Regions from separate parts of the Lysinibacillus sp. GW823-FHT06C08 genome, predicted to be linked through region 1. Evidence: riboswitches for the same ligand, from Rfam matches in the RefSeq annotation. Region 1 holds a riboswitch; the other holds the start of a gene.
What was found. Region 1 has a riboswitch for S-adenosylmethionine ahead of AC1Q6O_RS16855 (methionine ABC transporter ATP-binding protein). Riboswitches for the same ligand answer to the same signal wherever they lie in the genome.

Region 1 (6,308 bases):
TTCATGACCTCTTTTTAAAATGTCTCGAACAAGCTCTGGCTCCTGTGCCACACGTAGCCCCTCTAAAAAGAAGGTAGCTTTCATATTAGATTCATCTAATTTCTTCAGCAGTAGCTCCATTGTTTGATTATCCGCAAAGCCATTAAATGTTAGAGCCACTTTTGGCTTAATAATATCGGCATGGCTGATTGAATCACTCATCGTACCATCCGATTCCTTAATCTCTATAGTAGAATCAATTGGTTGAATCGTTTTTTGAGGAGTGGATTGACATCCTGCTAAGAACATCAGGAGTAGAAGCCCACATATTTTTAGCTGTTTCATGTCCCATGAACTCTCCTTATAACTTGTAATAATTTTTATTCTTAAATAAAAAATGGGTATTACGTGTATCAAAAATTAATGACGCTTGTTGATCAATTAATGAATAATCAATGTTAGAATGGTTGGTTAAAATCAATACCGCATCTGCATCTTTAATAATTTGCTCTGTTAAAGGAACTGTATTGAATAGGGATTGTTCTACAGGGAATGTTTGAATAAAAGGGTCGATAATTTGTATTGAGCACTGATTATCTAGTAATTGTTTAATGACATGTAGTGCGGGAGATTCGCGTGAATCATTTATTTCCGGCTTATACGTGACACCAATAATAACAATTTTTGCTTGGCGTAGCTCGGTATTTTGCAGACGTAAGTACTGCTCGAGTCTCTCTACAACAAAGCTAGGCATCGAATCATTAATTTTATCTGCTGCTTCTATTAATGTTGCTGAGACACCATGCTGTTGACCCGCCCACAATAAATATTTAGGGTCCACAGGGATACAATGTCCACCGACTCCTGGGCCAGGTTTAAATGGCATGAATCCATATGGCTTTGTTGAGGCGGCATCGATGACTTCCCAAATATCAATATTCATTTTATAGCAAATTTGACTTAGTTCATTGACAAGAGCGATATTGATTTGGCGAAACGTATTTTCCAGCAATTTCTCCATTTCGGCAACTTTCGGACTTGTTACTGTATATACACTAGTATGAATGACTGTTTCATAAAAAAACTTTGAAACTTCCAAGCATGTGGAAGTAACACCGCCAACAACTTTGGGTGTATTAGCAACTGAAAAATTACTATTACCAGGATCCACTCGTTCTGGTGAATAGGCTAAAAATAAATCTTGACCAACCGCAAAGCCATGTTTTTGCAAAATAGGCTGAACAATTTCCTCTGTCGTCCCAGGATAGGTCGTACTTTCAAGAATGACTAGTGCATTTGAATTAATATGGCACCCTATATCGTGAGCTGCTTCTTCTATATAGGAAATATCAGGAGTGCCATCCTCCGTTGTAGGGGTTGGCACACAAATGATGACAACATCAACAGAAGCAAGTTTGGAAAAATCATAGGTTGCTTCAAATTGATGTTCCTTTAATAGTAACTGTATATTTTCTTTCGGGATATCAGCTATATAGCTTTCACCGTTTTGCAACAGGGCGATTTTTTCTTGATTTTTATCAAAGCCTAAAACATGAAAACCTTTTTGAACAATTTCAATGGCAAATGGTAGACCTACATAGCCGAGGCCAATTACCCCAATTGTCGCTTTTTTTGTTTGAATTTTATTTAATAAAGCTGAGCTCATTGATTTCGTGTTTATCGTCATAACAATAACTCCTTTGGCTTAACTTTCATGTAATTTTTATAGCCATTTTTTTCGTTATCTATTCATCTACTTATATATGCCGAGTATTCTGCAACGTAATAGGCCATTTCTCATTGCCATTTTCACCAAACCCCTTCCATCTCCACATACTTAAGTATGATTTTTTTAGTCAAAATAGATGAATAAAATCTAAATTTCACAAAAAAACTTTTCTAACAATTATATAGTACTACTTGCAACTAAACAATTTCTAAATAATTCCTTCATTCACGATAAAACGCCTACTTTATTAGTATTTAGAACAAAAAAGTTCATTATTTATTCAGATATTTAGTAAATATATTTAGAGTCGCTTTATTAGTGTAGATGAAAAAGTTGATAAGCGACACTGAAGAATGTTAATAAATAGAAAATTAACATTTTTTCCTTTTTTGAAACTCTAAAAAAATCCCTTCAGCATTGGTTTTCACCGATACTGGAGGGATTAGGTAGAACAATCCTTTGAAGCACGTAGAATAGACATTACATAAGTTGTTGTAACTATTTTATATAGCCTTTTTATTTCCTCGGAAATCGACAACTTGTAAATAGTCACTTTCCGAAAGCTATCAAAATTCATTAAAAAAAGAAAAAGAGTACGTAAGTATTTCACTACTTACGTACTCTTTTATTTAAATTATTGAACAGGTACTACTGCACCTTTCCATTCTTCTAAAATAAAGTCTTGGATTTCTTTAGACGTTAATACTTCTAATAATGTTTTAATTTCTGGTCTTGATTCATCACCCGCACGTACTGCGATGATGTTTACGTATGGCGACTCTTTGTCTTCAAGAGAAATCGCATCTTTGATTGGGTTTAAGCCATTATCAATAGCAAAGTTAGAGTTGATCAGTACTGCGTCCCCTTCGTCGTTTTCGTACATTTGTACAAGCATTTCTGGTGCAGTATTCGCATCAAATTTAAAGTTTTTAGGATTTTCTTCTATATCCTTAATTTCTGCTGCTGTTTTATCAATACCATCTTTTAATTTAATTAAGCCCTTAGCTTCTAATAATGACAGCATACGACCGTGATCAGATACAGAATTAGAAAGTAAGATTGTTGCACCTTCAGGAAGTTCCTCTAAAGATTTATATTTTTTTGAGTAAATACCGATTGGCTCAATATGAACACCACCAGCATTGACGAAGTCATAGCCATTGTCTTTAATTTGTAACTCTAAATATGGAATATGTTGGAAGTAATTTGCATCTAATTCTTTTGATTCTAAATCTTGGTTTGGTAGCACATAGTCTGTATATGTTTCTACTTTAAGGTCAATACCTTTCTCAGCTAAAATCGGTTTTGCTTTATCCAAAATTACTGCATGCGGTGTATTAGAAGCTCCCACTGTTAAAGTAACGTTTTCTTTACTATCTGTTTTATCACCAGATGCTGAATTTGCATCCTCTTTATTATCAGTACCGCAAGCTGCTAAAGCTAGTACAAGTATTGATAAAAATAATCCTGTTAATAACTTTTTCATTTATGACACTCCCTTTATTTTGATGAAAATATGTTAGCGGCAAGAACCGGAATAACCTCAGTTTTATTAACGTTTATCAATTTTTTCTGTAATGAAATCACCAATCCATTGGATAATAAAGACGACTACTAAGATCAAAATAGTTGCCATTAATGTCACATCTTGGCGATTTCTTTGGAACCCGTCTAGGAAGGCTAAGTTCCCAAGACCTCCTGCACCGATTATCCCTGCCATTGCTGTATATCCAACAAGTGCTACAGCCGTAACCGTAATACCCGAAATTAGTGCTGGTAATGATTCAGGGATTAGAACTTTCCAAATAATTGTGGATGTTTTTGCCCCCATTGAACGAGCTGCTTCAATGACACCTTTATCAATCTCACGTAACGCAATTAATACCATACGTGCATAGAATGGAGCCGCACCGATAATTAAAGCAGGTAAAGCAGCATTAGCTCCACGGATTGTACCTAGTAAAAGCTTAGTGAATGGAATTAATAAAATAATTAACACGATAAATGGGATAGAGCGGAAAATGTTAACGAGTGACCCTGTTAAAAAGCTAACAATTTTATTAGCCCATAACTGATTGGGACTTGTTAAAAATAGGACGATTCCAATAGCTAACCCAAGAATAAATGTAATAACTGTAGAAATGGCCGTCATATATAATGTTTCATACGTAGCCTGCCACATGCTATCCCAGTCTACATTCGGAAAGAGATTAGTTAGCATCTGCAATCACCTCCGTTTGTACTTCCACTGTATTTAAATAGCTTAAGGCTTCAGTCACATTTGCTTTCGACCCATCAATTTGGACTATGAGGGTACCATATGCACCATTTTTCGTTTGTGAAATATTTCCGTGTACGATGCTTACTTCCACATCGAATTGCTTCACTAGATGTGAAATAACTGGCTGTTCTGTTTTTTCACCAACAAAAATCAATTTGACAAGTTGTCCAGTTGGATAATTTGCTTTGATTTGTTCTACTGTATCCTGTGTTTCCTTTGTATTTGTAATTTGGGCTACAAATTTCTTAGTAATGGCTGCCTGAGGTGCCTGGAAAACTTGCAATACTTCCCCACGCTCTACAATTTCGCCTGCCTCCATCACTGCTACACGATGACAAATCTTGCGAATGACATGCATTTCATGAGTAATGAGGACAATCGTTAACCCTAACCGTTCATTAATATCTACCAGTAAATCAAGAATGGCATCTGTTGTCTCTGGGTCTAGTGCAGATGTTGCCTCATCACATAGTAAAACCTCTGGATTATTTGCTAATGCACGTGCAATCCCTACTCGTTGCTTTTGTCCACCAGACAGCTGCGATGGATATGCTTGATCGCGTCCTTCTAAGCCAACAAGTGCTATCAATTCCTTCACCCGTGCCTCACGTTGAGCTTTTGATACACCTGCAATTTCTAATGGGAAGGCAATGTTTTCTGCAACTGTTCGTGACCAAAGTAGGTTAAAATGTTGAAAAATCATACTAACCTTTTGTCTAGCTGCTCTAAGCTTTTGACCCTTAATCGAAGAAAATTCTTGATTGTTCACCGTTACTGTTCCTGCTGTTGGTTTCTCTAAACCATTAAGTAAACGAATCATCGTACTTTTACCAGCGCCACTATAGCCGATAATGCCAAAAATTTCACCCTTATTAATAGTAAGGTTAACATCTTTGACTGCCGTTAATTCGCCATTTGCTGTTTTGTATTTCTTCGTTATATTTTGAAGCTGTATCATAGCGAATACTCCTTTTCTTATATAAAAAAACCCCTCCACTTATAGACAAGTAGAAGGGGTCACGTATTATACGTTGAACCGTTCTCTCATCTTTCAAAGAAAAAATCTTTGAGTGATTTGGCACCTTTTCACTATGTGATGGTTGCCGGGCTTCATAGGGCACTTCCCTCCGCCGCTCTTTATAAGAGTTCGATATATTTAATGTTTTAGTAATATATTTGTTACTTTACCACGCTAATAAAGTTCAGTCAATTGATTTTTTTAACAATTCGTACAAAAATGGTACGGATTGAAAAGCATAAATCTTTTCTGTCACTTTGCCGCCATCACACACAAGTAAACATGGGACGCTTTCAATTTGATGTTCAATAGCAATTTGCTCCAAAAAATTAATATTTGCTTTCCCTAGTTTTAGGTGAGGTAATAGTTGTTCTACAATTGACATCATTTTCGATGCCACTGCACAAGTACCACACATCGGTGTATATAAATAAAACGCAGCTTTTTCTCCCGACTGTAAAGCCCACTCCCACTGCTCTTTTGACCATTCTTCCATTTAGTTCACGCAACCTTATAAAATATATTCATTATGGATGGAGAAATGCGCACGCAGTAAAATCATTGCTAACACTTTTCTTGGTGTCGTTTCTACTTCCTTATATGTCGGCATTGTACGTAAATGCTCCGCTTCCGGATAATGTCTGTCCATTAAAGCGCGTAGCTTATCGCCTGAAGTATCAGCATCAAAAAAAGTAAATAGCTCGCAGCCCTCATAGGGGTCTATTAGCTCCTCTAATTGATGCACTCCAATTGTTCCATTCGTACATAGTATTGTAACATTCTCGTTCAAAATCGGCTCAATTTGTAGCTTATCTGAACGTCCTTCTACTATCAAGCATTTCCCATCGAACATTACGCCACCTCCATTTAGACATATCCACTTATACATTATTATATAATAAAAAACGCCGGTAGTTTCCGACGTTTTTTGATTATGGCTTGTCTTATTCTGCAGTCATCTCTTCGTATTGTTCTGCTGTCATAAGTTTATCAACTTCTGATGCATCAGCAGGCTCTACGACGATCATCCATGCTTTTTCATATGGTGATTCATTAACGAATTCTGGGCTATCTTCTAAATCTGCATTTACTTCCACTACAGTACCTGAGATTGGTGCATATAATTCAGAAACAGTTTTTACTGATTCTACGCTACCGAATGGATCATCAGTTTTGATTTCATCGCCAACTTGTGGAAGTTCAACGAAAACGATATCTCCTAATTCAGATTGTGCGAAGTGCGTAATACCAATACGTACTTTTCCATCTTCTACTTTTACCCATTCATGCTCTTCAGAGTA
Region 2 (6,308 bases), on a different contig from region 1:
GATGTAAAAGTTGTACCTCTTGCTCTTGTAGAGAAAGCTAAAAAAGAGAGCTTCCAGGTAGATATATATACAGGAGCATCTCTAGGCCCTGAGGTAGACCAATACCTAGCGGAGGCTGGCGTTATTCGCAAGCGAGGACCTTTCCAGGCAGATGCTGGTATTCGCAATAAAATTAATAGTGGTGATATCACATTTGTAGATGCACATTTATCTCATAATGCGGAGTTGGTTCGCCAAGGCATTATAGGACCTATTGATTTTGCAATTATTGAAGCGGCTGCTATTACAGAAGATGGCTTATTAATTCCTACAACTTCAGTTGGTAACTCTCCGATTTTTGTGCAAGAGGCAGATCAAATCATCATTGAATTAAACATAGCACAACTTGATGCATTAGAAGGTGTTCATGATATTTTCGTTCCTGCACAACAGGGGAAACGGGACCCAATCCCTTTGCAAAATGTGTCTGATCGTCTCGGTACAATTGGTATTCCGTTAGATTTAGATAAAGTAAAAGGTATCGTAGTTTCTGATATTTTAGATGCGCCATCAACGATCGTTCCTGCTGATGAGGAAACGGATATTATGGCTAATCATCTGTTAAACTTCCTACGAGAAGAGATTAAAGTTGGACGTTTAACAACAAGCTTGCGTCCAATTCAATCTGGGGTTGGATCAGTGGCGAACGCAGTGTTACTTGGTTTTAAAGATTCTGAGTTTGAGAACCTAGAAGTATTCTCAGAAGTACTTCAAGATGCAGTATTTGAATTAATCGATGCAGGAAAAGTGAATTTTGCTTCTGCTACTTCCATTACCCTCTCTGAACAAGTAGGAAACCGTGTTTATGGGAATTTTGACAAGTATGCGGATAAATTAGTACTGCGTCCACAAGAAATTTCTAACCAACCAGAAATTATTCGTCGACTCGGTTTGATTTCAGTAAATACGGCATTAGAAGTTGATATTTACGGAAATGTTAATTCTACACATGTTTCTGGCACTAAAATGATGAATGGTATCGGGGGATCGGGTGACTTCGCCCGCAATGCGCGTTTAGGTATTTTTGTGACTAAATCCTATGCTAAGGGTGGGAATATTTCGAGCATTGTCCCAATGGTATCGCATGTGGATCATACAGAGCATGATGTTGATGTTATCGTAACAGAGCAGGGAGTGGCTGATTTACGCGGGCTTGCTCCGAGAGAACGTGTAGGTCTAATTATTGATCATTGTGCTCACCCTGACTATCGTGAGCAGCTATGGCAATATTTTAACGACGCTAATGAGGCAACTGGTGGACATCATACGCCACATGATCTTGAAAAAGCGCTGTCATGGCATGTCAATTACGCAAAAAGTGGGACAATGAAAGACCCAGCTTTATCAAAATAGAATTCTAATAAAAAGGCCTTGAAGGACAGCTGCTCCCTCAAGGCCTTTTGTTGTATAAGTTTATCTAAGACGATTAGAGTTTAAAGTAGGCCAATCCATTTCCAATAAGTTGCAGAGAACAGCAAAATTAGGAGGAAGCCGAGAATCGTTAGTGGGATACCTGATTTCAGGAAATCCTTTGTTGTAAACGCTCCTGTACCATAGGCAAGCATATTTTGTGGTGCACTAATTGGTAATAGGAAACCAAAGCTAATAACAAATTGTTGTACAATAACAAAACCAACCTGATCAACATTAGCTGTTAATGTGGAAGCTAACACGATAAACACTGGTATAAGTGCAGAGGCTAAGCTTGTTGCACTAGCAAAACCTAAATGAATAAGAATATTAAATAATGTTACGATAGCAATCGTAGCAAGAATTGGCATAGTATCTAGACCGAGTGAACCAAAAACTTTATCTGATAACCATGATGCACCTTTTGTATTCAGCAAAATAGTTCCGAGCATAATACCTACTGCAAAGACAATGATTGTTCCCCAAGGGATATGAGGTTCAACTTCCTTCCATGAATAAACGCCGATTTTAGGCATTAGTAGTACAGCAATGGCGATAATTGTAACCGTTGTTGTATCAAATGGATGGAGCTTGCCTTCCGTTGCCCAGAAAAATAGTAAAACTAATGATGTAACGATCAACCGAATCTCAGGTGCTTTTAACGGCCCAAGCTCTGCCAATTGTTTCTTGATGACTTCTTTACCACCATCAATATTGCTCGTCTCAGGCTTAATAAGCGTAATCATAATGAAAAATAAGGCTACTGACATAATAATCGAGAATGGGGCAGCATAAAGTAACCAAGCACCCCATGAAATATTCACATTAAATTGCTCTTGGATGAAATTCAAAGCAACCATATTTTGCGCTGCCGCAGTTTTAATACCGATATTCCAAATGGAGACGGCTTGTACAGAAGTAATAACGAGTAAAGCAGCAAGTCGACTATCACGTGGTAAACCGAATGCTGCGACCATTCCAAGAAGAATAGGGACTACTGCGCCAGCACGTGCAGTAGCTGAAGGAACAAAAAATGCAAGGGCAATTGAAACTAATATTGCACCGAAAACAATGGCTTTTGTTTTTGTTCCTACAAGTGAAAGAATCCAAAGAGCAAGTCGTTTATGCAAATTGGTAATTTGCATGGCTGCTGCTAGAAAAAGAGCCGCTGCTACTAGGGCCACGGCAGAGTTACTAAAACCACTTAATGATAGTTTTAAGGCGCTAGCAGTACCTAGTTGTGTTGTTGGATCATCCATGGATGGTGCAAGTCCTAGTAAAACAGTGACGAGTGCGATAATCATTGCAGAGCTAACAGGATATGAAACGGCCTCTGTTACCCACAGGATAACCGCGAAAGCTAAAATGGCTAAAGCGCGCTGTCCAGCTACAGGTAGCTCACCGTTATTAGGTAAAAAAATAATGATAATTAATAAAGCAAAAGCCAACCCAATCCATAAAGGCTTTAAATTACGCTTCGTTGTTGTTTGTTTAGGTGAAGACATATTTTCTCATCCCTTCTACGTCTACGTAAAAATGACGGTTATTATCCATAACATCGGCCAGTATAATGTTTTTTTAAGATAAGAATTCGTCCATTTGTTGTATAGAATGAAAAGAAGCAAAATATGTCTGTTTTACAGCTTTAATAGTAATTAAAGAGATAATTTATGGTCGTAAAAAATACAAATATCTCCTAAAAAATATTATTTCTTTTTCTTGAAGGCAGAAGTAACTTTAGGCTCGGTTCCATTGATTAAACGTTGAATATTTTCAATGTGCAAAATAATAGCAATAGCAAAAAGTAGAATGGTAATAATGGTCGGGCCAAGCCCAGGAATCCATAAATAAGTAGCGGTACAAAAAACGAGGTAAAACTCTAATACCCCAACAATTAAATAGTTCGTTGCAAAAGATAAAATAATAAATAGAATAAGTGCAAATAAACCAATCTTCCAATCAACCGCAAGTAAAATTCCAATGATAGAGGCAGTCCCTTTTCCACCATTGAAGCCCATATAAAAAGGGAAATTATGCCCCAAAATAACCCCTGCAGCTATCAAATAGGTGAGGAGCCATGTTTGTTCTGCTGTTAAATGTGTTGCATCTGTTAAATAAAAATGTGCACCGACGATGGCTACGACGCCTTTGCCAATATCGATAAGAGCTACTAAAACGCCATATTTCCAGCCGAGTGAAAGCGTAGCATTAGAGGCACCAGCATTGCCATGGCCAGCTTTTTTTAAATCAACCCCGGATAAAAATTGTGCCACTTTAGAGCCGTGAATACAGCCAATCAAATAGCCAACAACTAGAAAACAGATCACGGCTTTTACCATAAAAATACTCCTTTCAAATTTTTTTTAAAATAGTGTATGCGTTCTTACTACGTAAAAGAGCAGACAGAAGTTTCGGAAAAAATAAAATTTAGATGTTGACAGAAAAAAACTCTATGCTTATACTTTGTAACAACGATGGAAATTGAATCTCATACTCTTATCAAGAGCGGCGGAGGGATAGGCCCTATGATGCCCGGCAACCAGTAGGTGATGAACTTACTAAGGTGCTAATTCCTACAGATTCTTACTTGGATCTGGCAGATAAGGGGAGGAAAACTTGCAACCGCAACCCTCTTCTTAGCTGAAGAGGGTTTTTGTTTTCTACAGAAAAATCCTCCTCATCTCCGGTACCATCGTAAAAAAATAACCAAATGGAGGTACACAATGACAAATTTTAAACCAGAAACACTGCTGTTACATGGCGGTCAAGAACCAGACCCAGTGACGGGTTCTAGAACAGTTCCTGTTTACCGTTCAACTGCTTTCGTTTTTAAAGACACTGCTCATGCGCAACGTCTTTTTGCCTTAGAGGAAGCGGGAAACATTTACACGCGAATTACGAATCCGACAGTGGATGTTTTTGAAAAGCGTGTGGCTTTATTAGAAGGTGGGACGGCAGCAGTAGCACTTTCATCTGGTGCAGCAGCTATTGCATTTTCTATATTAAATCTAGCTGGAGCAGGAGATGAAATTGTAGCAGCCAGTTCTTTATATGGTGGTACGTATAATTTATTCGCTAATACATTACCAAACTATGGTATTAAAACGATTTTTGTAGATGAAACAAACCCAGAGAATTTTAAGGCTGCCATTACTGATAAAACAAAAGCTGTCTTCGCAGAAGTTTACGGTAATCCAAGCTTAAAGGTTTTAGATATTGAAGCTGTAGCTAAGATTGCACATGACAACAGCTTACCATTAATTATCGATAGTACATTTGCTTCTCCTTATGGTTCTACACCAATTGACTACGGTGCAGATGTGGTAGTTCACTCAGCAACTAAATGGATAGGTGGCCATGGGACAACTCTAGGCGGTGTTGTTGTAGACGCTGGTAAGTTTGATTGGACTAGTGGGCGATTCCCAGGCTTTACAGAGCCGGATGCTTCTTACCATGGTTTACGCTATGGAATAGATACAGCTTCTGCAGCATTTGCTACAAAGCTGCGTGTACAGCTGTTACGTGATTTTGGACCAACGTTAAGTGCAGATGCAGCTTTCAATCTATTACAAGGTTTAGAGACGCTTCATTTGCGTATCCCTAAACACAATGAAAATGCTTTAGCTGTGGCTGAATATTTACGTAACCACCCATCTGTGGAGTATGTAAATTATAATGGCCTGGAAGATTTTCCAACACATGAGTTGGCGAAAAAGTATTTAAAAAATGGCTTCGGCTCAGTGCTTACATTTGGCATTAAAGGTGGACGTGAAGCAGGACGAAAGCTTATTGATCATGTAAAGCTGTTTTCACATGTGGCAAATGTAGGGGATGCTAAGTCGCTAATTATCCATCCAGCATCTACTACACACCAACAATTATCAGCAGATGAACTAATTCAAGCTGGCGTAACCGAATCGCTCATTCGCTTATCAATCGGTTTAGAGGCAGTGGAGGACATCATTGCAGATTTAGAGCAGGCTATTACTCAGGCAACAGCAACAACTGAACAAACAGTAGAAGCGTAATATAGAGACAGGCGAGTGTTGTAGCGTTTACGTATTTTCTCATTCGAATAGCCTCATTTGGTATACGTCAAACGTTGCTACATTAACCAATTACCTCATCCGGTAATTATCAGAACCTTTTAAAAAATAATACCGAGTAATTTTATATGTATTATTGACTTTGTTAAAACCTTGTTATATACTTGGAATTAAGTTAAGTGTTCGGAAAAACCTCGTTGAAAAGGTAAATGTTTTCATAAGTGCTCCCCCCACTTTTGAATAGATAGGAGAGTAGTTACATAGCCAGTGGCTACTCTTCAAAAAAACTGATGATAAAGGAGTGTTTAAAATGGGTAATCTCTATAGTGCGCAAAACATTGCATCTTATCTAATTTATGAACTAAATGAAGGTCATGTATTTGTTAACAATCAATCCATTCAACACATCCTTACATTAGTGGAACATAAATGGCAGCAAATTTTTGGTCATTCAGCATATCAGGAACAGGTTTGCGCAGATGATATTGGCTATACGATTAAGGAAGTTTATGAGACATATGCGAAGTATGGTGTGAGCCACATCCAGCTTCCAGCAACAGAATTTTATTTGAAATACGGTACATTTCAATTAGTAGAACGTACGTATGCAATACCAAATTTTACAGAAGAAGAAATTAGTATTGTTCAACAAGCTTTAACACAATATCGTTTTCAATTGCTTTCAAAAGCGAGCTAAATAATCCCTCATATATTTAGGCTCATTCTCTGCTGCTACAGGGAATGAGCCTTTTTTATAGTAGTTTAATTATTTAGCTGGTTTATGGGTGTCTGAACATACATATATAATAGAAG

Region 2: linked by a shared signal. The riboswitch ahead of AC1Q6O_RS00580 (O-acetylhomoserine aminocarboxypropyltransferase/cysteine synthase family protein) and the one ahead of AC1Q6O_RS16855 (methionine ABC transporter ATP-binding protein) in region 1 are both predicted to bind S-adenosylmethionine.

What each region holds. Positions count from the first base shown of each region.
Region 1 covers NZ_JBXAHN010000007.1:213,039-219,346, reverse strand. The annotation lists gene AC1Q6O_RS16875 (polysaccharide deacetylase family protein) at 1-324, opposite strand, end outside; gene AC1Q6O_RS16870 (nucleotide sugar dehydrogenase) at 341-1,666, opposite strand; gene AC1Q6O_RS16865 (MetQ/NlpA family ABC transporter substrate-binding protein) at 2,343-3,194, opposite strand; gene AC1Q6O_RS16860 (methionine ABC transporter permease) at 3,261-3,929, opposite strand; gene AC1Q6O_RS16855 (methionine ABC transporter ATP-binding protein) at 3,919-4,947, opposite strand; SAM riboswitch class I at 5,031-5,135, opposite strand; gene AC1Q6O_RS16850 (thioredoxin family protein) at 5,192-5,503, opposite strand; gene AC1Q6O_RS16845 (toprim domain-containing protein) at 5,519-5,860, opposite strand; gene gcvH (glycine cleavage system protein GcvH) at 5,952-6,308, opposite strand, start outside.
Region 2 covers NZ_JBXAHN010000001.1:110,642-116,949, forward strand. The annotation lists gene scpC (succinyl-CoA:acetate CoA-transferase ScpC) at 1-1,392, shown strand, start outside; gene AC1Q6O_RS00570 (DASS family sodium-coupled anion symporter) at 1,473-2,954, opposite strand; gene AC1Q6O_RS00575 (glycerol-3-phosphate acyltransferase) at 3,156-3,788, opposite strand; SAM riboswitch class I at 3,943-4,056, shown strand; gene AC1Q6O_RS00580 (O-acetylhomoserine aminocarboxypropyltransferase/cysteine synthase family protein) at 4,173-5,477, shown strand; gene AC1Q6O_RS00585 (hypothetical protein) at 5,806-6,192, shown strand.